3 linked regions of the Pseudorhizobium banfieldiae genome follow. The protein of the gene in region 3 interacts with the protein of the main gene of each other region in a pairwise test. Links are inferred from orthologs where the notes say so. Each region holds a gene or a part of one and is shown on either strand. Other genes may lie near its edges. The genes, in order: NT26_RS19735, ndk and ung.

Evidence for each region.
Region 1: the proteins of ung (region 3) and NT26_RS19735 interact in binary tests that used the Escherichia coli proteins (3 or more experiments, as listed by UniProt). The link is inferred for Pseudorhizobium banfieldiae from one-to-one orthologs.
Region 2: the proteins of ung (region 3) and ndk interact in binary tests that used the Escherichia coli proteins (3 or more experiments, as listed by UniProt). The link is inferred for Pseudorhizobium banfieldiae from one-to-one orthologs.

What each region holds. Positions count from the first base shown.
Region 1 is NZ_FO082820.1:4,085,521-4,093,116, forward strand. The notes cover bases 3,217-6,074. They hold NT26_RS19735 (class I SAM-dependent DNA methyltransferase), read right to left. Parts: upstream 5,485-6,074; coding sequence 3,949-5,484; downstream 3,217-3,948. Other genes in these bases: NT26_RS22865 (restriction endonuclease subunit S), read right to left, coding at 3,217-3,952; hsdR (type I restriction-modification system endonuclease), read right to left, coding at 5,564-6,074. In the rest of the region: NT26_RS22495 (HNH endonuclease), read left to right, coding at 288-1,154; NT26_RS19720 (hypothetical protein), read right to left, coding at 1,440-2,057; NT26_RS19725 (winged helix-turn-helix domain-containing protein), read right to left, coding at 2,174-2,422; more of NT26_RS22865, read right to left, coding at 2,468-3,216; more of hsdR, read right to left, coding at 6,075-7,596. UniProt on the Escherichia coli protein: The subtype gamma methyltransferase (M) subunit of a type I restriction enzyme. The M and S subunits together form a methyltransferase (MTase) that methylates A-2 on the top and A-3 on the bottom strand of the sequence 5'-AACN(6)GTGC-3'.
Region 2 is NZ_FO082820.1:1,144,781-1,152,452, reverse strand. What follows is about bases 2,091-5,024. They hold ndk (nucleoside-diphosphate kinase), read right to left. Parts: upstream 3,802-5,024; coding sequence 3,379-3,801; downstream 2,091-3,378. Other genes in these bases: NT26_RS05510 (DinB family protein), read left to right, coding at 4,705-5,024; NT26_RS05515 (glutathione S-transferase family protein), read right to left, coding at 3,881-4,570; NT26_RS05525 (hypothetical protein), read left to right, coding at 2,828-3,331; NT26_RS05530 (CGNR zinc finger domain-containing protein), read left to right, coding at 2,289-2,831; NT26_RS05535 (branched-chain amino acid ABC transporter permease), read right to left, coding at 2,091-2,227. In the rest of the region: pgsA (CDP-diacylglycerol--glycerol-3-phosphate 3-phosphatidyltransferase), read left to right, coding at 28-609; moaD (molybdopterin converting factor subunit 1), read left to right, coding at 612-866; NT26_RS05540 (molybdenum cofactor biosynthesis protein MoaE), read left to right, coding at 869-1,330; more of NT26_RS05535, read right to left, coding at 1,331-2,090; more of NT26_RS05510, read left to right, coding at 5,025-5,214; NT26_RS05505 (ZIP family metal transporter), read left to right, coding at 5,391-6,164; NT26_RS05500 (methyl-accepting chemotaxis protein), read right to left, coding at 6,180-7,672. UniProt on the Escherichia coli protein: Major role in the synthesis of nucleoside triphosphates other than ATP. The ATP gamma phosphate is transferred to the NDP beta phosphate via a ping-pong mechanism, using a phosphorylated active-site intermediate.
Region 3 is NZ_FO082820.1:2,494,569-2,502,037, forward strand. The notes cover bases 4,296-7,026. They hold ung (uracil-DNA glycosylase), read right to left. Parts: upstream 6,141-7,026; coding sequence 5,451-6,140; downstream 4,296-5,450. Other genes in these bases: NT26_RS12290 (alpha/beta hydrolase), read right to left, coding at 4,296-4,357; NT26_RS12295 (VOC family protein), read right to left, coding at 4,384-5,316; NT26_RS12305 (VOC family protein), read right to left, coding at 6,149-6,544; NT26_RS12310 (YbaN family protein), read left to right, coding at 6,743-7,026. Also shown: NT26_RS12270 (transglutaminase-like cysteine peptidase), read right to left, coding at 1-429; NT26_RS12275 (transglycosylase SLT domain-containing protein), read left to right, coding at 712-1,284; NT26_RS12280 (ABC transporter substrate-binding protein), read right to left, coding at 1,336-2,100; NT26_RS12285 (aldehyde dehydrogenase family protein), read right to left, coding at 2,238-3,665; more of NT26_RS12290, read right to left, coding at 3,743-4,295; more of NT26_RS12310, read left to right, coding at 7,027-7,108; NT26_RS12315 (heme ABC transporter ATP-binding protein), read right to left, coding at 7,124-7,469. UniProt on the Escherichia coli protein: Excises uracil residues from the DNA which can arise as a result of misincorporation of dUMP residues by DNA polymerase or due to deamination of cytosine.

The sequences.
Region 1 (7,596 bases), 1.6 Mb from region 3 along the record:
GTCTCGCTCTTGCTACAAAAGCACCTCTCTTCGTTCTCGACGCTGAGCTTCGTGCGGCCATACCTAGGACGCGAGGGCGTGTGGTGAATCCCCTCGCCAACTCGCGCGATGTTCCCCTTGATGGGCATCCTTTTGAGTCTGTTGCTCTGTCAGCCTTTCTACGTTCCGCCTGGCAAGACTCACGGTCTGGATCAACGATCATTTGCTCAGTAAAGTACCCTCCAGCGGCACGTCTTCAGAAGCCGGTTGGTCAGGAACGCCGTATCAGGTGGTTTGGAGCGAGAGAGGTGGAAGTGCAGTTGCAAGGATACACATCACAGCAGTTGACGCTGGAACATGTCTATACGCGCGATGATCTAAGAAGAATATTTGGCATCATAGACGCGACGCTCAACACAGGCGTATTTAGGCCGAAGGGAACGTCCTCGATCTGGCTTTTTATTACCGAGGAGAAGACATCGGATCGTACACAGTACCGCGATCGTCTCGAAGGACAGACCCTGTACTGGCAGGGACAATCATCAGGCCGCACCGATGCGCTCATTTTGGAACATCAGCCCCGCGGCCTCGAACTGTTGGTCTTCTTCCGCAGGCGCAAATACGAACATCCCGGTGCCGGCTTCCGCTATCTTGGTCCATTCGCCTATGTCAGCCATTCTGGAAATTTCCCGACAAGCTTCGTTCTAACGCGGCAAAGCCAGGAAATGGCTGCCATTCGCCCCGAGGACGCCGATGATGAGGCGTTCGATCCTTCCGGCGTGGATGATGCAAGGCAACGAGTGCTGCGCTCCATTTCAAGGCGCCGGGGTCAACGTGCGTTTCGGGATGCTCTTATGAGCGCCTATGGGGGGCGCTGTGCGATGACTGGGTGCACTGTCGCAGACGTCCTCGAGGCGGCGCACATTTATCCGTATCGCGGGACGGCGACGAACGCCCTGTCTAACGGGCTTCTCTTGCGGGCCGACCTGCACACGCTGTTTGATTGCGGCTTGATCGCCATCGACGCCATCTCAAGAACGATTCTGGTGTCGCCACGGCTAAAGAACAGCGAGTATGGTGAATTGCACGGCCGCAAACTGCGCTCACCGCAAACCTCGGCCCAATTGCCGGGTGAAGCGGTCCTCGATATGCACCGAGCTTCAGCAGGGCTTTAAGCAATCCTTGTCCTCGGGAATCGCACCTACGACAGCCATGCTCTCGTAGACACTATTCCGGCATCGCTGATCGACAGATGGGCTGAGACAGCCGAGATTTACTCATCAGCAGAGAAGCGTTTGGTTGATGACTTGACTGCCGCGAACCCCGGCGTGATCGATCTGGAGATGGCATTACCAGCGAACTCGTTCCTAGGCGGAAATCGACTTAGCGATATGCCTGGGCCTGTTCAGACAAACCCAGCCACCTCTAGCCATCGTTCACATGAACGCGGGTGCCCTTGCTTAGTCGAAGTCGCGCAGCAGGTCGATGATCCCGCCTTTCGCGCCTCTGGCTCGGACGAAAATTGCAAGCCCCATTCCGGGCGCGTCCTCGTCTTCAACTGAGCGGCCGTTTTCTTCGCGCGTGTTGATGAGCCCGCGGCAGGTGTCGCTCAAATATTGTGCGACCAATTCCACGATTTCGCGCGGGCGGGCGTCAGGATTCTCGTCGAGATATCGAAACCACGCGTTGAAGAACATCACATCGAGCGCCGTGCCATCGACGAAATCGGCAGCGTGTTGATAACCAGCCACCCAGCGAAGCTTCGGATCTCGCTCCAGAAGGAATGCCGCCAGTTCTTTCGTCCCGAATTCGCAGGCGCCGAGATAGACGCCACTCAAGGATCTTCTCGTGCCGCCCTCCAGCAGCATCTTGCTAAGCTTCTTCCGATCCACCACTTCCTCCCAGCCATGAAGGTGGAGACCATGCTCGTTGCCGTGGCATGCGAGGTAGATCGTTGAGATCTCCTTGTCCCAGGCCATTCGCTTGATTGCATCTGCTAGGGCAGGGGCTGTCGCGACCATCTCGTAGGTAAACTCATGAGTGTTGCCGAAGTGCAGGTCGCAGAGCATGTCGAACATCGGCTTCACCGATGCGTTCTTTCGCATCGATACGTCTTCGCCGTTCCACTTGCTCTCAATTACGGCGATGCCGGTCCTTGTGGTCTCTGACATAGCTTTCCTGCTCCTCGTTCAGACTATTTGAGCACCCAGATGCCGCGCTTCGGGCTGATGATCGTTCCCTCCTGCCGCAATTGCCACCGGGCAAAGCGAACCTCCTTCTCGAACAGGTTTTCGCCATCGCTGGTGAGGCCCGAAAGGTCGGCTGCGGGCACCGCTTCGTTCTTCCGTATCCAGTCGTAGACAGTTTTTGGTGTCGACGGTCCGAGCGCAGTCAGGGCATTTTGCACCCAGCGGCAATAGGTGGCGCGAGAGGCGATGGGCATTCAGAATCTCCAGAAGATGCAGTGATTGCAGTCACTCTGTCTGGCTCAGGTTGCGCCCTTCCGCCCACGCTTGCCCTTCGGCGCCGCCTCGCGCTCGGCGCGGATGCGGGCGAGAAGGTGTTCGGCGGGTTCGTCATTTTCGTCCTGGGGGACCAGTTCGCCGCGGAAGGCTTTGGCCAGGATTGCCTCGTCCAGCCGGCCCACCAGCTCCAGCGCGCGTTTTGCCTCTTTCGCCAGCCGGTCGATTTTCGCGAAGGCGGATTCGATGCGGCGCACGATTTCGTGTTGTTCTTCGAGGGGTGCGAGACAAATTTGCATCGCGCGGACTTCGGGAAAATAGATGGTCGTGTGAGTGGTTCCCTTGCCGAACTCTCGGATGTCGTCGCCCTCTGCCATCAAGGCATACATGAGAAACTTCGGCACCAAGGCTTCCGTGCACGTCCAGGTGACGAAATCCTGACTGGTTGCCATGGGTTTGCCCATGATTGTCACATATCCAACGGAGGCAGTTCGGGATAGGCAAACAGTTCCGGCCGGCAAGAGTCGCGCTGCGGAGTTGGCAAGACCTTCTTCGTTCGTGGTCTGGATCGTCTCTTCGATAATCCTCCCATGATTTGCACCTGCGTCCTTGATGCCGATCCATGGGATTTCACCGTCCCACCACTCTGGATGCGACCGGCTTGGAGTGTGCCCCGTTTCCTGTCGAGCGATCCGGCTCAGCGGCACCCATTGCCATTTTGGAGGTGCCCCGCGAGCCGGAGCATTAATAGCCAATGCCGCCTTCCCCTGAATCACTCTGTCAGTCGCCTCCCTGCCACCTTTCGGCTGAGGCGGTGTCGGAGTGCGATCGATCAAATCGGACGCGGTTTGAAGGTCAGCTCTTTTAGTACGCCAAGCGGATGTCATCGCTCCTAGAAAGGCGGACCTTAGCACGGCCTGCTTGTAGCGGGAGACGAGGGTTTCGATGCGGGCGAGTTCGGTGCGGGCGCGGGCGGATTTCGCGTTCAGCGCATCCAGCTTGACCACGATGCGCTTTTGCTCGGCCAGCGGTGGGAGGGGTAAGGGTATCTCCCCGAGGGTCTTCGATGACAGATGTTTGACGGTCACCGATGACGTGTGTTTGTTGATAAGCCCGAGGTAGCCAGGGAGCACATGGTACAGGAACCTCGCGTCGTAAAAGCCAGGCTTTGTCGTCAGTTTACAAACACGCTGATTTAGCAGTGCTGTCGGTCCGCTCCAAAAGTTGCGATTGAAATCACCGTCCATTCCCACGAGCAACTCGCCGGGAAGAACCCAATAGCCATCGACGATTTCGCCTTCATAGAAGGTCGACGTTTCACCGTCGAGAACGTTGCGAATTCGAATTACGGGGTGCCCGCGGTCGCCTGAGAAGCCCGAAGACGGCCACGGATACCCATTAAGTATATCGACAACTTCGGCCAACGGCACGCGCTGCCATGTCTGAGCTGACTGAAGAATTGGATCGAGTGATTCATTTACAAGATCCGTAATTGCCTCGCCGAAACTCATTCCACCGCCTCCGGCAGCTCGTCGGTAAGCTCGGCCATCAGCGCCTCGATTTCCAGCGTCGCGGCCTGGAGATGGCCCAAGATGGCGGCGGCGATGTCGTCGGGCTCAACGAGGCCTTCTTCGGCTTCTTCCTCCGCCTCGCGCAGCCAGGCGATGTCGAGATTGTCGCCACGGGCGGCGATGGCTTCGCGGCTGAACTGGCGCCAGCGGCCGGCTTCACCTTCGTCCGGGCCGCGCTCCTGACCGTAAGGGTCCTTGCCGAACGCCTGCTCGAAGCCTTCGAAATGGGCCTCCGTCAGGGGCGTGGTCTTGCCGAATTTCGGCATCTGGGCGCGCAGGTCATAGATCCAGACGGCCTTCGTGTTGCCGGTCTCGGTCTTGCCCCGCGTCAGGAAGATGACATTGGTCTTGACACCCTGCGCGTAAAAAATGCCGGTCGGCAGGCGCAGAATGGTGTGCAACTCGCACCAGTCCATCATCATCCGACGCAGTTCGCGCCCGCGCCCGTCTTCGAACAGCACATTGTCCGGCACGACTATGGCCGCGCGGCCGCCGGGCTGCAGTGCGCGGATGCAGTGTTCGACAAATGGAAGCTGGTAGGAGGAGACATTTGCGGTGACGGAGAGGTCATCGCGGGTCGGCGCACCGCCCGCCGGGCCGAAGGGCGGGTTGGTGAGGATGAGGTTGGCGCGGCCGAGACCCTTGCCCTTGTCGGAGAGCGTATCGCCGAGATCGACATGATCGCCGTCAATATCATGCAGATAAAGGTTCATCAAAAGCAGGCGCAGCGTGCCCGGCACGTTTTCCATGCCGTGGATGGCGCGACGCTTCTGGAACTCCTGCTCTTTCTCCCCGAGTCCCAGGTAGTCGTCGGTGCGCGCCTTCATGTAGCGATCGGCGGCGATCAGGAAGCCGCCCGTGCCGGCGGCGGGGTCCTGGATGACTTCGCCGGGCTGCGGTTGCATGAGGCGGACTAGCAGCTCGATCAGCACGCGGGGGGTGAAGTATTGCCCTGCGCCGCGCTTGGTTTCTTCCGCGTTCTTCTGCAGCAGGCCCTCATAGAGATCGCCGAACTGGTCGCGCTCCTCGGAGAACCAGTCGAGCTCGTCGATGGCTGTGACCAGTGTCGTCAGGTTCTGTGGCTCACGCAGGAAGGTGGAGGCGTTGTCGAAGATCTTCTGCACCATCTCCGGCAGCGAACGGGCATCGGCATAACGCTTTCGCTCTTCGGGACTGGCAGCTTCTCCGGGGGGCAGCACAAGGGCATCGTCCTCTCCCAGCCGCGTGCTCGTGGCACCCAGCGTCACCAGCACATTGCGATAATGCTCCAGCTTCGCCAAACCATTAGCCTTGACGAGATCGGCCCAGCGCATGCCTTTGGGCAGGCTGCCCGTCTCGCGGTTGCGCTCTGCCATCATCTTCAGAAACAGCAGATAGGTCAGCTCGGTGACATATTGCTGATAGGTGATGCCGTCCTTGCGCAGGACCGTGCAGAGGCGCCAGAGTTTCTGGACGATGGCATTGGCATTCATGGCATGATTCTCATCTGATCCGGGATCGTGATTGCGGTTGTAGCGAGCGGTGGCCCTCGGTCAACGGCGGTATGAGGGGTCAGGCGGCGGGCGGCGCCCAGATTGCCTCGTTGAAGGCGTACAGCACCTCATCGAGTGCACCGTCAAACTCCTGCGCGATGCGCTTGAAGCCGCCCTTGTCGGCAAAGGCGCCCTGGTCGAGCAGGGTCGGATCGGCCACGGGCTTGTCCTTCAGGGCACGACCGATACGGCGCAGCCATTCCTTCTGCTTTTGCGTCCAAGGCCTTGAGGCCTCGATCTTGACGATGGCGTTGTCGACGCGGGTGGCATAGGGGATCAGCGGATCGCCCAAAGCTGCCTGCCGGACGAAGCCGATGATATGGGCCGCGATATCGGCATTGCGGGCGCGGCCGTAAGCGGCGCGCAGCATGGCCTCAGAATAGTTCTTCTCGTCCAGCAGGCCGGCGAGTTCGGAGAGTTCCTTGCGGGTGAGATCACGCGGGCGCTGGGTGACGGCAATCAGCGCCGGGACCTGGTTCATGTTTTCACGAACGAAGCGTTCGAAGCCGGTAATATAATCCTCGGGCGTCGTGTTCTTGCCGAAGATCTCCTCGATGCGCAGCAGCTCGTCCTCATGGGTAGAGATGACCACGCCATCGTTCTTGTCCGTGGTCAGCGGGCGGCGTTCGAGCAGCTCGACGGCGCGCGGATGGTCCGTCAGCCACTGCTGCAACTCGGCACCGGAGCGGGTGGAGAGACGCTGCAGCGCCATGTCGGCGCTTTCGCCAGTGTGGCGCTCGAAGCTCTCGCGGGTCTCGGCATCCATGCGCTTCACCAGACTGCGCATGCGCACGATGACCTGGGCTGCGACCCAGCTCTTGTCCTCGTCCGTCTCCGCATTGTGCAGATCCGTGACGAGCTGGCCAAGCGCTATATCCGGTTTCACGACGACCGGGCGCATGTCGCTCATCTCCTGCAGCTCGGCGTATAGATCGACGGCGTCAAAGATGCGGAAATGCTCCTTGCCGATCTCCGGGCAAAGCCGCGTGGCGCGGCCGATCATCTGGTCGTAGAGGATGCGGCTCTTGACCCTGCGGACGAAGACGAGATTGCAGATGGAGGGCACGTCGACGCCTGTTGTCAGCAGGTCGACGGTGACGACGTATTTCGGATAGGGATCATTCTTGAATTTCAGGATCAGGTCGTCGGCCTTGTCGACATTGCCGGTGATCTTCGTGACCATGCCATGCGGCACGTTCTCCTTGCCGTACTCCTCCTGCAGTTCTTCGATCAGCAGGCGCACGATGTCATCGGCATGGGCATCCCGGGCGGCGAAGATCAGCGTCTTGCCAAGCTTCGACGGTGGGATCTCCGTGGCGATCGCACGGCAGACGATGCGGTTGAATGCTTCCGAATAGACCCGCTTGTTAAAGTCGGCGAGGTCGTAATCGAGCGAAACTTCATCCGGCAGCTCGAAAAGATCAATCTGACCCGTCTTGCGGTCGATGATCTCGACTTCCGCGCCCCCATCGAAATGGATACCGGCTTCGGATAGCGCCGTGGTGATGCGCTTCGGCGGCAGATGGTCGTTGAGGTAACCTTCGACGACGGCCTGACGGTAGCCATAATGAAAGACCGGGTGGCCGAAGATCTCGCGGGTATGCAAAGCGGGTGTGGCCGTCAGCGCCACCTTCACGGCATCGAAATAATCGAGGATCTGGCGATAAGCCGACTGGTAGTCATCGATGTTGCGGAAGCCGATATCGCTTTCGCGCAGTTCAGCATCCAGCGTGTAGCCGCGATGGGCTTCGTCGACGATGATGCAGTCGAAGGTGCCGGGCGTGGGGCGCTTGGCCGGATCCGGCTCGTTGAGGATGCGAGCGATCAGCGACTGGACGGTCGCAACCTGTACCTGGTCCTCATCCTCCGGCAGTTTCTGCTCCAGCCCGGCGACCTTGTAGATCTGGGCGAAGTTCAGCATGCCCTCGATCTCGGTGGTCTCAAGCGCGTCGCTCGTCTGCTTGCCGAGCGCCTTGCGGTCGACCAGGAAGAGGATACGGCGGAAGCGCTTGTGCTTCAGCAGGCGATACATCAGGGCAATTGCTGTGCGTG
Region 2 (7,672 bases), 1.4 Mb from region 3 along the record:
AGAAGAAGTCAAGCAGCAGGTTATGAAATGGCATCGCGCGCATACAACATTCCCAATCTCCTGACCTATGCGCGCATCGTCGCCGTGCCGATCATCGTCCTTTGCTTCTTTGTCGAAGGGCGTCTCGCGAGCTCGGATTTTGCGCGATGGACCGCTCTTATCCTCTTCGCGGTCGCCTCGATCACGGACTATCTCGACGGCTATCTGGCGAGGATCTGGAACCAGACGTCCAATATCGGCCGCATGCTGGATCCGATCGCCGACAAGCTGCTCGTCGCCTCGGTGCTGCTTCTCATGGCTGCCGATGGAACCATTGCCGGCTGGTCGATCTGGGCGGCAATCGTCATCCTGTGCCGCGAGATCCTGGTCTCCGGCCTGCGCGAATACCTGGCGGCGCTGAAGGTGGCGGTACCGGTCACCCGCATCGCGAAATGGAAGACCACGATCCAGATGGTGGCGATCGCCTTCCTGTTGGCAGGTCCCGCCGGTGACAAGGTCCTGCCCTATACGACCGAAATGGGGATCGGCCTGCTGTGGGTGGCCGCCGTGCTGACGATGTACACCGGCTACGACTACTTCAAGGCTGGCCTCAAGCACATGGTGGACTGACCATGACCAAGCTCATCTATTTCGCCTGGGTGCGTGAGCGGATCGGCAAGCCGGAGGAAGAGATCGAACTGCCCGACGACGTAAAGACCGTGCGCGATCTTCTGGTCCACCTGAAGACGCTCGGTGAGGAGTACGAGGCGGCACTGCAGTATCCTGAGGTCATCCGGGTGGCGCTTGACCAGGAGCATGTCGAGCACCACGAGAAGATCGGCACCCCCCGCGAAATCGGCATATTTCCGCCGATGACGGGCGGCTGAGCATGACCGAAGCACCCCTCATCCGGGTCCAGATGCAGGATTTCGACCTTCAGTCGGAGATCGATGCGCTAACCAGAGGGCGAACCGGCATCGGCGCCGTCGTTACGTTCACGGGCCTCTGCCGTGACGAGCAGGGCGCACTTTCGGCGCTGGAACTGGAGCATTACCCGGGAATGGCCGAGGCCGAGATGCAGCGGATCGCAGACCTCGCGATCGAGCGGTTCTCGCTCCAGGGCCTGACCGCCATCCACCGATATGGAAAGATCGCGCCGGGTGAAAACATCGTGCTGGTGATCGCCGCAGCCCCGCACCGGCAGGCCGCGTTCGACGGCGCAAGCCTCATGATGGACTACCTCAAGACCTCCGCACCCTTCTGGAAGAAGGAGCACAAGGCCGACGGCACGGCAGGTGACTGGGTCTCCGCCAAGGATGCCGATGATCGAGCGCGGGAGAAGTGGCGGTAGTCACGGCACGATCCGCTCCCGGCGGCTCATGACCAGCACGGCCACGAGGCCGCCGACGATCACCAGATCTCGCCACACGATGGGACCGTAGCCTGCCCACAAGGTCTCCGCGAAGCCGATCACGGCGGCGCCGCCCGCGGCCCGGATCGGATTGGCGTGGCCGCCCGCAGCCGCGATCAATACCACCTTGAGCCCGAAGACAAGGCCTGCGCCGAAATCCATCGTGCCGTAGTAGGAGGTGGCAAGGATACCACAGATCGAAGCCATGAGTGCCGCGGCGGCATAGGAAATGACGAAGACCGTTCGGGCATCGACCCCGCACATTTCGGCAGCCCGTGAATCCTCCGAGACCGCCCGCCATCGCCTTCCCCAGGTGCTCCTGACAAGTAGGACCGCGCCCATTCCAAGCAGCAGCAGGAGGATCGCCGTGCTGAGACACTGGAGGGTCGTCAGCGTGACCGGAAAGCCCTCGCCCGACCATAGCACGATCGGCTCCTTCATCAGCGGTGGTAGCCAGAGCTCGCGGGTTTGCGCGGCAAGCCGCGCCCCCTCCATCAGGACGAGCACGAGCCCCAGCGAGCCGACAATGACAGCGTTCGGAGAGACGCTCGCCAGAGGTCGGATGATGAACCGGCCACTGACCAAGCCGGTCGCCACACCGCCGCTGAGAGCGGCCAGAGCGCCCAGCGCCAGCGCGGCCGGCAGGACGAGCCGAAGTTCATTCCACCCGAAGTGGGCGACCAACACATAAAGGTGCCCGGAGAAGGCGAAGATCGCTCCATAGGTGATGTCGGCGCGCCGCGTCACTGCAAAGGCGATCGCATAGCCGAAGGCAAGGGTGGCATAGAGTGTCGCAAGCGGCACGGCATTCGCGATCTGCTGCAGAAGGTAGCTCATGCCGCAGGATTCCACCATTCATGTAGCTGGTCAAACGACTTTTGGTGGTTATAATAGAGACATGATCTTCACTTGGACTCCCCATCGATTTTCGGGTGGCGCCCTTGCTCTCGATGTTGCCAACAGCGTCATCCTGCGCTCCGATCCGGCCCGCCGTACAGACCGCTTTGAGGTCACCGAGCAAATGCAGGCCTTCTCCGCTGCTGCAGCGGAATTCTCGGCAGAGCGGGCTCTGTTCGGAGAAATCAAGCCGGTCGCGGAGCCGAACCGGAAGGATTTCCTCGCCCTGCGTGAGGCGATCGACGGTTATTTCCGCCGCCGCGTCGAAGGCCATGACGATCGCGTGCTGCTCGCCAACCTGCTGCAGGCTTGCGCACGAATGCTGAAGCAGTCCGCAAGCGAGGCGACGCTCGAGGCGGCAACGGCTCGCTCGGCGCTACGCCTGTTGGCGGAGACCGACCGCCTGAAGATCTGCGGCAATTGCGGCTGGCTGTTCGTCGACCGGAGCCGCAATAGGAGCCGCACCTGGTGCGACATGGCCGTTTGCGGCAACCGCGTGAAGGCGAACCGCCACTACCGGCGCAAGAAGGAGGCGATGCCTTGAGGAAGCGTTGGGTGGTTGCGATGATGGCCTTGATTACCCTTGCCGCCTGCCAGCGGGATAAGGCGGATCAGGACGTCGTGGAGCTTTCGGGCAAGATCTTCGTGTTCAACTATCGGGTGGCACGGGCGACCTACCTCGTCACGCTGCGCAAACTGGCTCCCCTGCCGGAAGGCGGTGTGGCCGAGGCAAGTTTCGAGGATCCTCGCGGCGGGTCGCCTTTGACGGTGGAGCAGAAGCTGTTTCCGACAATGGAGAAGATCGTCCTGGAAAGCACTCCGGTGCACTGCGTGAAGAAGGGAAAGCCCTATAGCGTCACGATCCGCTTGCTCGACCAGGGGGGCGACGAGCTGCAGATGATCAAGACAACTATCGCATCGAATGTCGACCAGGACGTACTGCCCGCGAAGCCGCTTTCGCTAGGCCCTGCCTACGACCGGAACCCGGAGGTGTTCAGGCCCGACGGTTCGACCGATTTCTCTCCCGAGTCCTGCCCCAAATGAAAAAAGCCGGCGCGACGGCCGGCTTTTCCAGATCATCTGACGGCAGATCAGCCGACGATTTCGGTGTCTGCAAACCAGTACTTGATTTCCTGGGCAGCGGTTTCCGGAGCGTCGGAACCGTGAACCGAGTTTTCCCCGATCGAAAGTGCGAACTGCTTCCGGATGGTGCCTTCGGCAGCCTGTTCCGGGTTGGTCGCGCCCATGATCTCGCGGTTCTTCAGGATTGCGTTCTCGCCTTCCAGAACCTGGACCACGGTCGGACCAGAGGTCATGCCTTCGACGAGTTCGCCGAAGAAGGGGCGATCCTTGTGAACGGCGTAAAAGCCCTCCGCTTCGCGCTTGCTCATCCAGACGCGCTTGGAGGCAACGACGCGCAGGCCGTTGTCTTCGAACACCTTGGTGATGGCGCCCGTCAGGTTGCGCTTGGTGGCGTCCGGCTTGATCATCGAAAACGTGCGTTCAATCGCCATCGTCAATTCCTTTGTTTCCCGAGAAAGTGGGCGGTGTTTACCCGCCCTCTGCTCTGGAAACAAGGGCCTCCCGGGAATTTCACGCGGCCGTCACACGCCGTCCGAGACCATCATGAAGGTCAAGGCAGCGCTCGAACCACTGCATGACGGAATCGTCCGCCGCCAAGGGAGGCGGGCCGGCTGTCACCCGCATCCACTGCAAGGCACCGAAGAGGATGTAATCGGCAAACAGCGGGCTGTCGCCGCCCAGGAACGGCTGGAAATGCAGCGTGCGGCGGACGGGCTCGAGCCTCGCAGCAAAGGTCTCCCGCTCCGCGTCGCCCTCTGCGGCGACGGCTTCGATTTCCTTGCCCAGACGATCGAGCCGGCTGGCCCGAAAGTACTCTTGGTCCGGCGTATCCAGCATGTCGTGGATGTGCATGATCGCCATCTTCGTTACAGGCATGTGGAGGACCATCTGCGAAAAGCTCTCGACAAAGCGCGACAGGACCCTGCCACCCTCCCCGCCAAACAGCGTCGGACGATCCGGATAGGTCTCATCCAGATAGACGGCGATCTCGAAACTGTCGCGCACCAGCCGATCCCCGTCGCGAAGGATGGGGACGGTCTTTGAGAACCCCTCCTCTATTTCGGGTATGGCAGTGAACGGATAGGGCCGCTCGACGAAATCCAGGCCCTTGTGAGCCAGGGCCATGGAGACCTTCCAGCAGTGCGGGGAGAAAGGGCGGTTCTCGTCACGGCCGCAGAGGGAATAAAGGACACGGGTCATGGAGTCTCCGATCGCTTGAAATCATACCGATTGTGACCGAGCGGCGCCCGCATATCCAATCAGCAAAATTCATAGATGCAATCATCCCGCCGACATTCCGATCGGGCTAAGATGCGGCGAACCAGGAGGATGCAATGCGCCGCCATTTCCAGATGTTTGCCGACTATAATCGCTGGGCCAATCGCCGCGTCTACGCCGCATGCGAAGACCTGAGCGACGAGGACTACCGCGCCGACGCGGGTGCGTTCTTCGGTTCGATCCATCGCACGCTCAACCACCTGCTGGTGGCGGACCGTATCTGGATGAGCCGGATGACCGTGCAAGGAGAGGCACCGAAGGCACTGGATGTCGTTCTTTTCGATGATTTTTCCGCTCTTCGAGACGCTCGAGCCGCCGAGGACCAGCGGATCATCGGCTTCGTCGATGGCCTGAACGACGAGCGGATTGCCGGAGACTTCACCTACACGACCATCTCCAATCCGACCACCATAACGCAGCCGCTCGGGCCTGTTCTCTCCCACGTGTTCAACCACCAGACCCATCACCGCGGCCAAGTCCATGCCATCCTGACATCGCTCGGCGGACCGTCGCTGGTGCTGGACCTCGTCTATTTCCTCCGCAGCGATGGCTCCCGGTGGATGTAGTGCGCACCGGGGTCTGCCGTGCCAGACCAACCCGGCGATGCCACGATGACGGAGACAGTCCGCGTTGACGTGGCTCTTGCCTCCCATATCTGACGCCTCTGTTCCGGCGGCTGACGCTCCACATCGGTTCGCTCCTTGCTGCCACAAGGCCATGGTCACGCGCGATGATTGAAGAGATGTCTCCACTGTTGCTCGGCGTCCTCGGGAGCCTGCTGGCCGGCCTATGCACCGCCGTCGGCGCGCTGCCTGTGCTTTTCGGGCGGCGACCGGGCGGCGCCTTCCGCGATCTGTCGCTTGGCTTCGCCGCGGGAGTGATGCTTTCGGCGTCCTTCTTCTCGCTGATCATTCCGGCACTCGAAGCGGCGGAGCAGCGCTTCGGTGCGGGAGCGATACCCGCGGCGATTGCCTGTATCGCCATCCTTGTCGGCATGGGCACGGTTTCGCTGATGAACGAGTTTCTGCCGCACGAGCACTTCGACAGCGGACGCGAGGGGCCGAGCAGCGCCTCGGTGCGCCGGATCTGGCTCTTCGTCATCGCCATCACGATCCACAACGTCCCGGAGGGGCTGGCCGTCGGCGTCGGCTTCGGGGCCAACGGCATCGAAGGCGGGCTGCCGCTCGCCGTCGGAATCGGCCTTCAGAATGCGCCGGAGGGACTTGCGGTCGCTGTTTCGCTCCTCGCGCAAGGCTATAGCAAGTGGCGTTCGTTCGTCATTGCCACGCTCACCGGCCTCGTCGAGCCGGTCGGTGGGCTCATCGGTGCAGCACTGGTCACCGTGTCACAACCGCTGCTGCCCTGGGCACTCGCATTCGCTGCGGGCGCCATGCTCTATGTGATCAGCCACGAAATCATCCCCGAAACCCACCGCAGCGGCCATCAGAAGCAGGCGACTTTTGGCCTTGCCGTCGGGCTGGTGCTCATGCTGTTCCTCGACGTCTGGCTCGGGTGAGCGAGCCACGCCGTCTCAAGCCGCACGTCGGCCCATCGAATGCCCAGAGCCATCCTTCGATAGCTTGAAGCGCACCATGAGGTTCTCGAGCGCCACCGCCTCGTTGAGGAGGGCCTGAACCGCCGCGGAGCTTTCTTCCACCATGGCCGCGTTCTGTTGCGTACCTCGATCGATCTCGGCAATCGTGCCGTCGATCTCGGAGATGCCCGTCGCCTGCTGGCGTGCACCGGAGACGATCCTCTGGATCTCGCCGCTGATCTGGCGCACTTCGTTGGCAATCACCGTCAGCGCCTCGCCGGCCTGGTTCACCAGCGTCACACCGTTGTTGACCTCCGCACCAGAGGCATTGATGAGCGCCTTGATCTCCTTGGCGGCATTGGCCGACCGCTGGGCAAGTTCACGGACCTCCTGGGCGACAACCGCGAAGCCCTTGCCGGCCTCACCAGCGCGGGCGGCCTCCACGCCGGCGTTCAGAGCAAGCAGGTTGGTCTGGAAAGCGATTTCATCGATGACGCCGATGATCTGGCCAATCTCGCGAGACGAATTCTCGATGCGGCTCATGGCTTCCACCGCATTGGTCACGATCGCTCCAGAGCGCTCCGCACCATCGCGCGCCTTGTCCACCATGCGATCGACATGCTCGGCCACACTGGCGGTCTCGTTGACGGTCTGAGTGAGAATGCTGAGCGCGCTCGCCGTTTCCTCCACGGAGGCTGCCTGGCGCTCGGTCCGTACCGAGAGATCGTGGGTGGCGCGGCCAATTTCGGCCGTACCACCACGAATGGTGTTTGCGACAAGGCCGGCCTGGGTGAGGACCGACTCGAGATTGTCGACGGAGGAGTTGTAGGAGTCCCGCAATGCATCCAGCGCCCCCTGGAACGGCTGGTCGATGCGATGAGCCAGATTGCCGGTCGACAGCTCGGACAGTGCCGTGCCGAGACGCTCGACAACCAGCTGGGTCGCCTCCGCCTCACGCGCCCGTTCCTCGGCGTTCATCGCCCGCTGCTCGGCAGCCTCGCGATCCGCCTCCCGGGCCCGCTCCGACATCTCGACCGCATTGCGTTCGGCCTTGGTGGCGGCTTCAACTGCTGCGTCGGAAGCCTCGAACGCATTGACCACAGCATGCGTGAGGGCAACGAGCACGCCGGTCTGCACGATCAGGACCACGGCGTGGAGAATGACGCGCGAGAAATCGGATTCGCCAGGGAAGACCGCCAGCGGCATGACGAAGAAGAGAGCGAGGTGGTGCACCGCCACCAGAGCCGAATAGGCGAGCAGCGCCTTCCAGTCGATCCACACGGCGCAGATCGCCAGGGAGGCGAAGAAGTACATGTGGATGTCGATCTGCAGCGGCGATCCGGAGAAGGAATAGACCAGCATGGCGACCGTGGCGGCATGCGCCATGGAGGTGACGATGCGGGTCGCGGAGCCGATGCGATCCTTCCACCAGCCCGCGGTCGCAAGCGCGACGATCACGAGGGTGGCGAGCACCGGAGCGAGCGAGAAGC
Region 3 (7,469 bases):
TCGGTCGGTCGAGACGACGAGGACCCGCTCCACACTGCCGGAGCTGGTCAGCGCGTAGGAAATCCGCATAGCACCGGCAGGCCAGCCGAGCGCAGCGAGACGTTCGCGCTTCAGATCCGCACAATCGTGGCAGCGCTCGCTGCCGATTGCGCTGGCGAGATCCGGCGCAAAGCCGTCGAGGTAGCTGTCGATGGCTCTGATGGACGTGTTGACGCTGCGGTTGATGCGCGCCAGTTCCACGGCGAGGGACTCGGTCAGGGCCGGTACTTCCGCTCCGACACTGGACCGGATCGGACCGTTCATCGCCAGGTCGTACTGGACGGCAGGCGACGAGGCAAAGGAGCGGGCAAAGCCGCCGGGGCCGCCAGCCTGCGCGGAGCCACCAGAGACGAGAGCTGCCATGAATGCCACAGCAAGGAGAGTTTTCATCGGCATGTTCGAAACCCTGTTTTGATGGACAGCGTTTTCCGCCGTCTCGCTTGATGTTCCGAAGTCATCTCGGATCTATGGGCTTCATGCCGCCTATGCCCTCACCATAGACGAACGCCTTTTCGGGGCGCTTAAGTCGAAAGATGCAATTTTATGGAAATCGGATTTTTTCCTGTCTTGGCACAGGTCGCGACGGGACGCCTTTCGTGCACGCGGCCGCGGCCCTGAAACCTTTCGTTAAATTTTACGCGTCATTAATCTTCCGAAACGAGAGGTTAAGCGATGCGTATTGCGTTCTCCATCGCGCTCCTGTTGCTGCTGTCTGCCTGCGCATCGGCACCGAGCCGGATCAACAATGCCTGTGCAGTGTTCGAGCAGAAGGACGGGCTATTCAACAACTGGTCGCGAGAGGCGAGGAACGTCGAGCGCGAGTTCGGCGTCCCGGTCCCGGTACTGATGGCGACGATCTACACGGAGTCAGGTTTCAAGGCGCATGCCCGCCCGCCCCGCACCAAGCTGCTCGGCTTCATCCCGTGGAAGAGGCAGTCGTCTGCCTATGGCTACGCGCAGGCGCTGGACGGCACATGGCTTGAATACCAGCGATCCACCGGACGCTGGTCGGCCCGCCGCAGCGATTTCGGCGACGCGATCCACTTCGTCGGCTGGTATCACAACCGCAGCAGCGTCAAGAACGGCATCCCCCGCAACGACACCTACAACCTCTACCTCGCCTATTATTCCGGCCATGCGGGCTATTCCCGTGGCAACTTCACACCGACGGCGAGGAAGGCGGCCCAGCGCTCCGCCGGCATGGCGCAGAAATACGAGGCCCAGTTGCGCTCCTGCGGCTACTGACGAAAAAGCCGCCGGACAAGCCGGCGGCCGCATAAGATCGTTTCGGCCCGATCAGTAGATATCGAAGGGGAAGTACTTGGCGACGATCTTGCCGTAGGTGCCGTTGGCGACGATCGCGTCGATCGCCGTGTTGAAGCGTTCCTTTAACTCTTCCTCGCCCTTGCGGATGCCGATGCCGGCCTCTGTCTCCGTGCCCGGCACGTCGCCCACCATGGCGCAGCAATCCTTGCCGTCGCCGTTCAGCCAGTCGACAACGACGAACTTGTCGGAGATCAGCGCGTCTATACGACCGTTCTGCAGATCGGCTGCCGCTTCTTCCTGCGTCGGATAGAGCTTCACCTCTATGCCGGCCTTCTCATAGACGTCGGTTGCATAGTTGGCCTGGGTCGTGGAGGCCTGGGCACCGACGACCTTGTCCTTCAGGTCCTCGACCGACACGCCCTTCACGTCGCCGTCCTTCGGCGCGATGACGGCAAGCGGCGTCGTGTAATACTTGTTGGTGAAGTCGATCTGCTGCTTGCGCTCCTCGGTGATGCTCATCGACGCGATGATGGCGTCGTACTTGTTGGCCATCAGTCCGGGAATGATGCCGTCCCAGTCCTGCGCCACGATGGCGCACTTCGCCTTCATCTCCTCGCAAAGGGCATTGGCGATATCGACATCGAAGCCCTTCAGCGACCCATCCGTATCCGTGAAGTTGAAGGGCGGGTATGCTCCCTCGGTCGCAATGCGAATTTCGGCGTCCTGCGCTGCGGCGAAGGACGTAAAGGCGGCGGTCATGGCGAAGACTGTCGATGTTAGCAGTGTTTTCTTCATGTGTTCCATCCTCTGTGACGGCACGGGGCCGTACGGCATCCTAGCGGCAGGAGACGCCGCTTGAGAAGCCGTTTTCGTGTCCATCGAGCGGTCATGGGACGTCCTCACCGACTGCGACACGCGCTGACAGTCGGCGCTCACCCGCCGTAGCCGACGATGCCCTTGATCTCGAGGAAGTCGTGGATGCCCCAGTCGGCGTACTCACGGCCGTTGCCGGACTGCTTGTAGCCGCCGAAGGGAGCTCGGGTATCCCAGTCCGGATAGTTGACGTAGACGGAACCTGCTCGCAACCGGGCCGCAACATTGCGGGCATGCTCCAGATCTCCGGATTGCACATAGGCTGCGAGACCGTAGAGGGTGTCGTTGGCGATGGCGATCGCCTGCTCCTCGTCATTGTAGGGTAGGATGGACAGGACAGGGCCGAAGATCTCTTCGCGGGCAATCGTCATGTCGTTGGAGACGTTGCCGAAGACGGTGGGCCGGACGTAATAGCCGCGATTGAGCCCCTCGGGCCGCCCGGGACCGCCTGTCACGAGCGTCGCCCCCTCCTTGATGCCCGCTTCGATCAAGCGCTGGATCTTGTCGTATTGCTGCTCGCTGACGACCGGCCCGAGATCGGTATCGGCCGCCTGCGGGTCGCCCACCTTCATTCGCTCCGCAGCACGCCGTGCGACCCCCATCGCCTCGCCATGCCGATCGCTTGGCACCAGCATGCGGGTCGGCGCGTCGCAGGACTGTCCGGAATTGCCGAAGCAGGAGACGACGCCTTCCGAAACCGCGTGTTCAAGATCGGCATCGGGGAGAATGATGTTGGCAGACTTACCGCCGAGCTCCTGCGCCACACGCTTGACGGTATCCGCTGCGGTCTTGGCAACAATGACACCTGCGCGCGTGGAGCCGGTGAACGAGACCATGTCCACATCAGGATGACCAGCCATCACCTGCCCGACGTCCGGTCCCGTGCCGTTGACGAGGTTGAAGACGCCCGCGGGTGTTCCGGCCGCCTCCATGATCTCGGCAAAGATGATGCCGCTGACGGGCGCGATCTCGGACGGCTTCAGCACCATGGTACAGCCGGCGGCGATCGCCGGGGCAACCTTGCAGACGATCTGGTTCAGCGGCCAGTTCCACGGGGTGATCAATGCGCAGACGCCGATCGGCTCGCGCACCACCATGGTCGTGCCGCGCCGTTCGGTGAAGACGAAGTCCTCCAGCGCCTCGATCGTCGCGATGAGGTGCGCCTTGCCGGCGGCCGTCTGACTGTCGCGCGCAAACGCGATCGGTGCGCCCATTTCACGGCTCACCGCCCGGGCAATCTCTTCGTAGCGAGCCTTGTATTCGGAAAGAATGCGGCGGAGCAGCGTCAGCCGTTCCTGCTTAGACCAGAGCGAGAATGCGGGAAAGGCCGATTTCGCGGCAGCCACAGCGCGGTCAACGTCCTCGGACGAGCCCAGCGCAATCTGCGTGAACGGTTCTTCCGTGGCAGGATTTATGACATCGAGGGCCACCGGAATGGCCGGCTCCACCCAGCGACCGTCGATGAAGAACTTGAGGTGATTGCTCATGGGCGAGGCTCCGCTGCGGAAGGCGGCTTCACTATCGGGCACACCCGATCCATCCGCAAGCGGAATGCCTCGCCTTTCTAGCTGCCGTAGCGGGCGAGAAAACGCTTGGCCGCATCGATCTCGACCGCACGGATCTCGTGCCCGCCCGGATGCCATTCGAGCTCCACCTCGTCGCCCGACCGCCGGAAATAATCGGCGAGCGACTGGGTCAGTTCTACGGAGGCGATCGGATCGCGCTCTCCCGCGGTAATGAGGACCCTTCCACCCACCTTCTCCGTCCTTTCTTTTGGCTCGAACGGGATGAGCGGATGCATGAGCACGGCGGCCTCGAAGAGGCCCGGCTTGTGGATCAGCATGCTCGCAAGGATATTGGCGCCGTTGGAAAAGCCGAGCCCGATGACCGGGCCTGCCTTGTAGAACTCCCGGTTCGCGGCGACGAATTCGCTCATGCGGTTCGTCGCCCGGGCCAGATCCTCGCAGTCATAGACACCTTCCGCCTTGCGACGGAAGAAGCGTGCCGCTCCGTGTTCCGAAATGTCGCCGCGTGGCGAGATGATGGTCGCCTCCGGCAAGAGGTGGCCACCGAAATCGAAAAACTGGTTCTCGTCGCCGCCGGTCCCGTGGAACACGAAGAAGATCGGCGCACCGGCTGCACCGGGCCGCGCCCGGTGCACGTAACTGTCATGGCTCATGATTGCCTCCTTGCGCGCCTAACATCCTAAGCGTCCAACGGTTCGAGATGTTCTTCGAGCATCGCGCGCAGATGCGCGTGCTGCGTGGGCAGTTTCAACGCTTCGCCGAGATGCGCGGTGTCTTCGTCGCGATCGAAGCCGGGTTCGTTGGTGGCGATCTCGAACAGCACGCCGCCGGGCGTGCGAAAGTAGATCGCCCAGAAATAGTCCCGGTCGATAACCGGCGTGACGTTGTAGCCGGTATCGATCAACGCCTTGCGGACCTCGAGCTGCTTCTCGCGGTTTTCGACGGCGAAGGCGATGTGGTGGACCGACCCCGCACCGAGCCGGGCGCCATTGATGTTCGGCATCGTCTCGATGTCGATGACGTCGGCACCGTTGCCACCCGGAATACGCAGGCGCTGGACACCGTCCTTCGCATCGACCTTATCATAACCCATGAACTTCAGGAGTTCCGCCGTCGCCCCCTCGTCCCGCAGCCGCAGCGAGGCCGAGTGGAAGCCGCGGATCGCGTGATCCTCGCCGACGCCATTACCGGTCCAGGCTTCCCGCGGATCATCCTTGACTTCAACGAGGGCAAACCCGTCACCATCAGGCCCCGCGAAGTGAAGCCGGTTTTCGCCAAAGGCGCTGTCCGTCTTCAGTCCCTCGACGCCCGCCTTCGTCAGCCGTTCTCTCCAGTATCCGAACGACCCTTCCGGAACAGAGAACAGCGTGGTCCCCACCTCCCCCGAACCGGGACGGCCGCGGGCGATATGCGGGAACGGGAAGTACGTCATCACCGAGCCGGGCGTACCGACCTCGTCCCCGTAATAGAGGTGGTAGACGTCCGGCGCGTCGAAGTTGACGGTCTTCTTCACCCGGCGCAGGCCGAGCGTATCGGTGAAGAACCTGTTGTTGGTGCGGGCGCTCGCCGCCATCGACGTGACGTGATGCAGCCCCTTGATCTGGTCGAGCATGTGAAAACCCTTTCTGGCTCCGTGAGCCTTTCTTGGGGCTATATTTGGCCATTGCGACCGCCTTCGCATAGAGAGCCGAAACGAACGCATTGTTCACATTTCATACGAAGACCCCGCTAAGGGCGTTCAAGAAATCATACCCGTTCCGGCAGTTTCCAGTCGATAGGCTGTCTGCCCTTGGAAACGAGGAAGGCGTTGGCCTGCGAAAAATGCCGGCTGCCGAAGAAGCCATTATGCGCCGACAAAGGCGATGGATGCGGCGCGCGCAGGACGAGATGCCGGTCGCGGTCGACAAAGGCCGCCTTCTTCTGGGCGTAGGAGCCCCAGAGCAGGAAGACGACGCCGTCGCATCTTTCGTTGACGGCGCGGATTACGGCATCGGTGAACCGTTCCCACCCCCTGCGCTGGTGCGACGCAGCCTGCGCCTCCTCCACCGTCAGCACGCTGTTCAGGAGGAGAACACCCTGCCTCGCCCAATGCTCCAGGAAGCCATGACTGGCGGGCGGGATGCCGAGATCGCTCTGCAGTTCCTTGTAGATGTTGACGAGCGACGGCGGGATCCGCACGCCGGGCTGCACGGAGAAGCAGAGGCCATGGGCCTGGCCAAGGCCATGGTACGGGTCCTGCCCGAGGATCACGACCTTGACCTGGTCGAGCGGGGTCAGGTCGAGGGCCCGGAAATACTCCCCTGCCTTGGGGAATATACGCTTTCCCGCTTCCTTCTCGCTCATGAGGAAGCGGCGCAGTTCGCTCATGTACGGATTGCCGAACTCGGGCGCCAGCGCCTGTCTCCAGCTCTCCTCCAGTCTCACCCCCTCCACCACGGCAGCCTCTACTGGAACCGGCCAGCGCGCTGCAGCACCTCGATCTTGTAGCCATCCGGATCGGTAGCGAAGAAGAAGCGCGCGAACGGCTTGCCGTCGCGCGGCATGTCGACGAGCTTGCCCACGGTGAAGCCAAGTTCACTGAAGCGCCTGTGTTCGGCCTCGACGTCCTCGACCGTCACCGCGAGATGGCCATAGCCGTCGCCCAGGTCGTAGGGTTTGTCGCGTCCGGCATTGACCGTGAGCTCCAGTTCGAAGCCGGTTTCCGGATTGGAGAGATAGTTAAGGCTAAAACCATCGAAAGGGACGCGCTCCGCAATCCGGAGGCCGAAGGCACGCTGGTAGAAATCGACCGATCGTTCCTCGTCCAGCACCCGGATCATCGAATGGATCATCTTTGCCACGTCACAACTCCTCTAGTGCATCGGATGGCTTTATCGGAAATCCTGCGCCCGTTGCCAATCGCGCTATCGCGCAATTCACATCGAGCTTGCGGCGTCGCGGCTGATTGAAATAGGCGGGCGGGATGATCATATGGCGCTGTGCCCCGCGTCGGCGCCGCATGGCATGGATGGAAACCGGCTGGTCCGGAAAGGGACTTCATGCGCATCGTCTATCTCAGCCTCGGCTGGCTTCTTCTTACGATCGGCATCCTCGGCGCCTTCATGCCGATCCTCCCGACCACGCCTTTCCTGATCATGGCGGTCGCCTGCTTCGCCCGATCCTCGCCGCGCCTGGAGGCATGGCTGCTCGATCACCCGAGGTTTGGCGGCCCCTTGCGGGATTGGCGAGAACGGGGAGCAATACCCCGACGAGCGAAGATTGCCGCCGTGGTGATGATGTCGATTAGCTACGCGTTCTTCTGGTTTGTCACCTCTCCACCGGGACTGCGCGCGGCCATCGTCGCGGCTGTCATGATCCTGCCGGCCATCTACGTCGTGACACGACCAGAGCCGCCATCCGCCTGAAGCCGCAGCAGGCTGTCAGGCGCCCGGCCTGTACCGCGCCTGCGGCAGCACGAAGGGGATGTGCTCTGCCGGAAGCCGTCCGACGGCACCGGCAATCCCGTAGACGCCGCCAATCGTGGCGTCTTTGACGGTCTCGAGGCACGCGCCCTGCGACACCACCCTCCCCTTGTCGAGTACCAGCAGGTGATCTGCGAATTCAGCCGCCAGGTTCAGGTCGTGAAGGATGGCGAGCACGATGCCGCCGGCCTCTGCAAAATCGCGGGCGACCTCCAGCACGGAGATCTGGTGGCCGAGATCGAGGCTTGCCGTCGGCTCGTCGAGGAAGAGCGCGCGCGGCTCCCCATCGATGACAGGTTCCGGA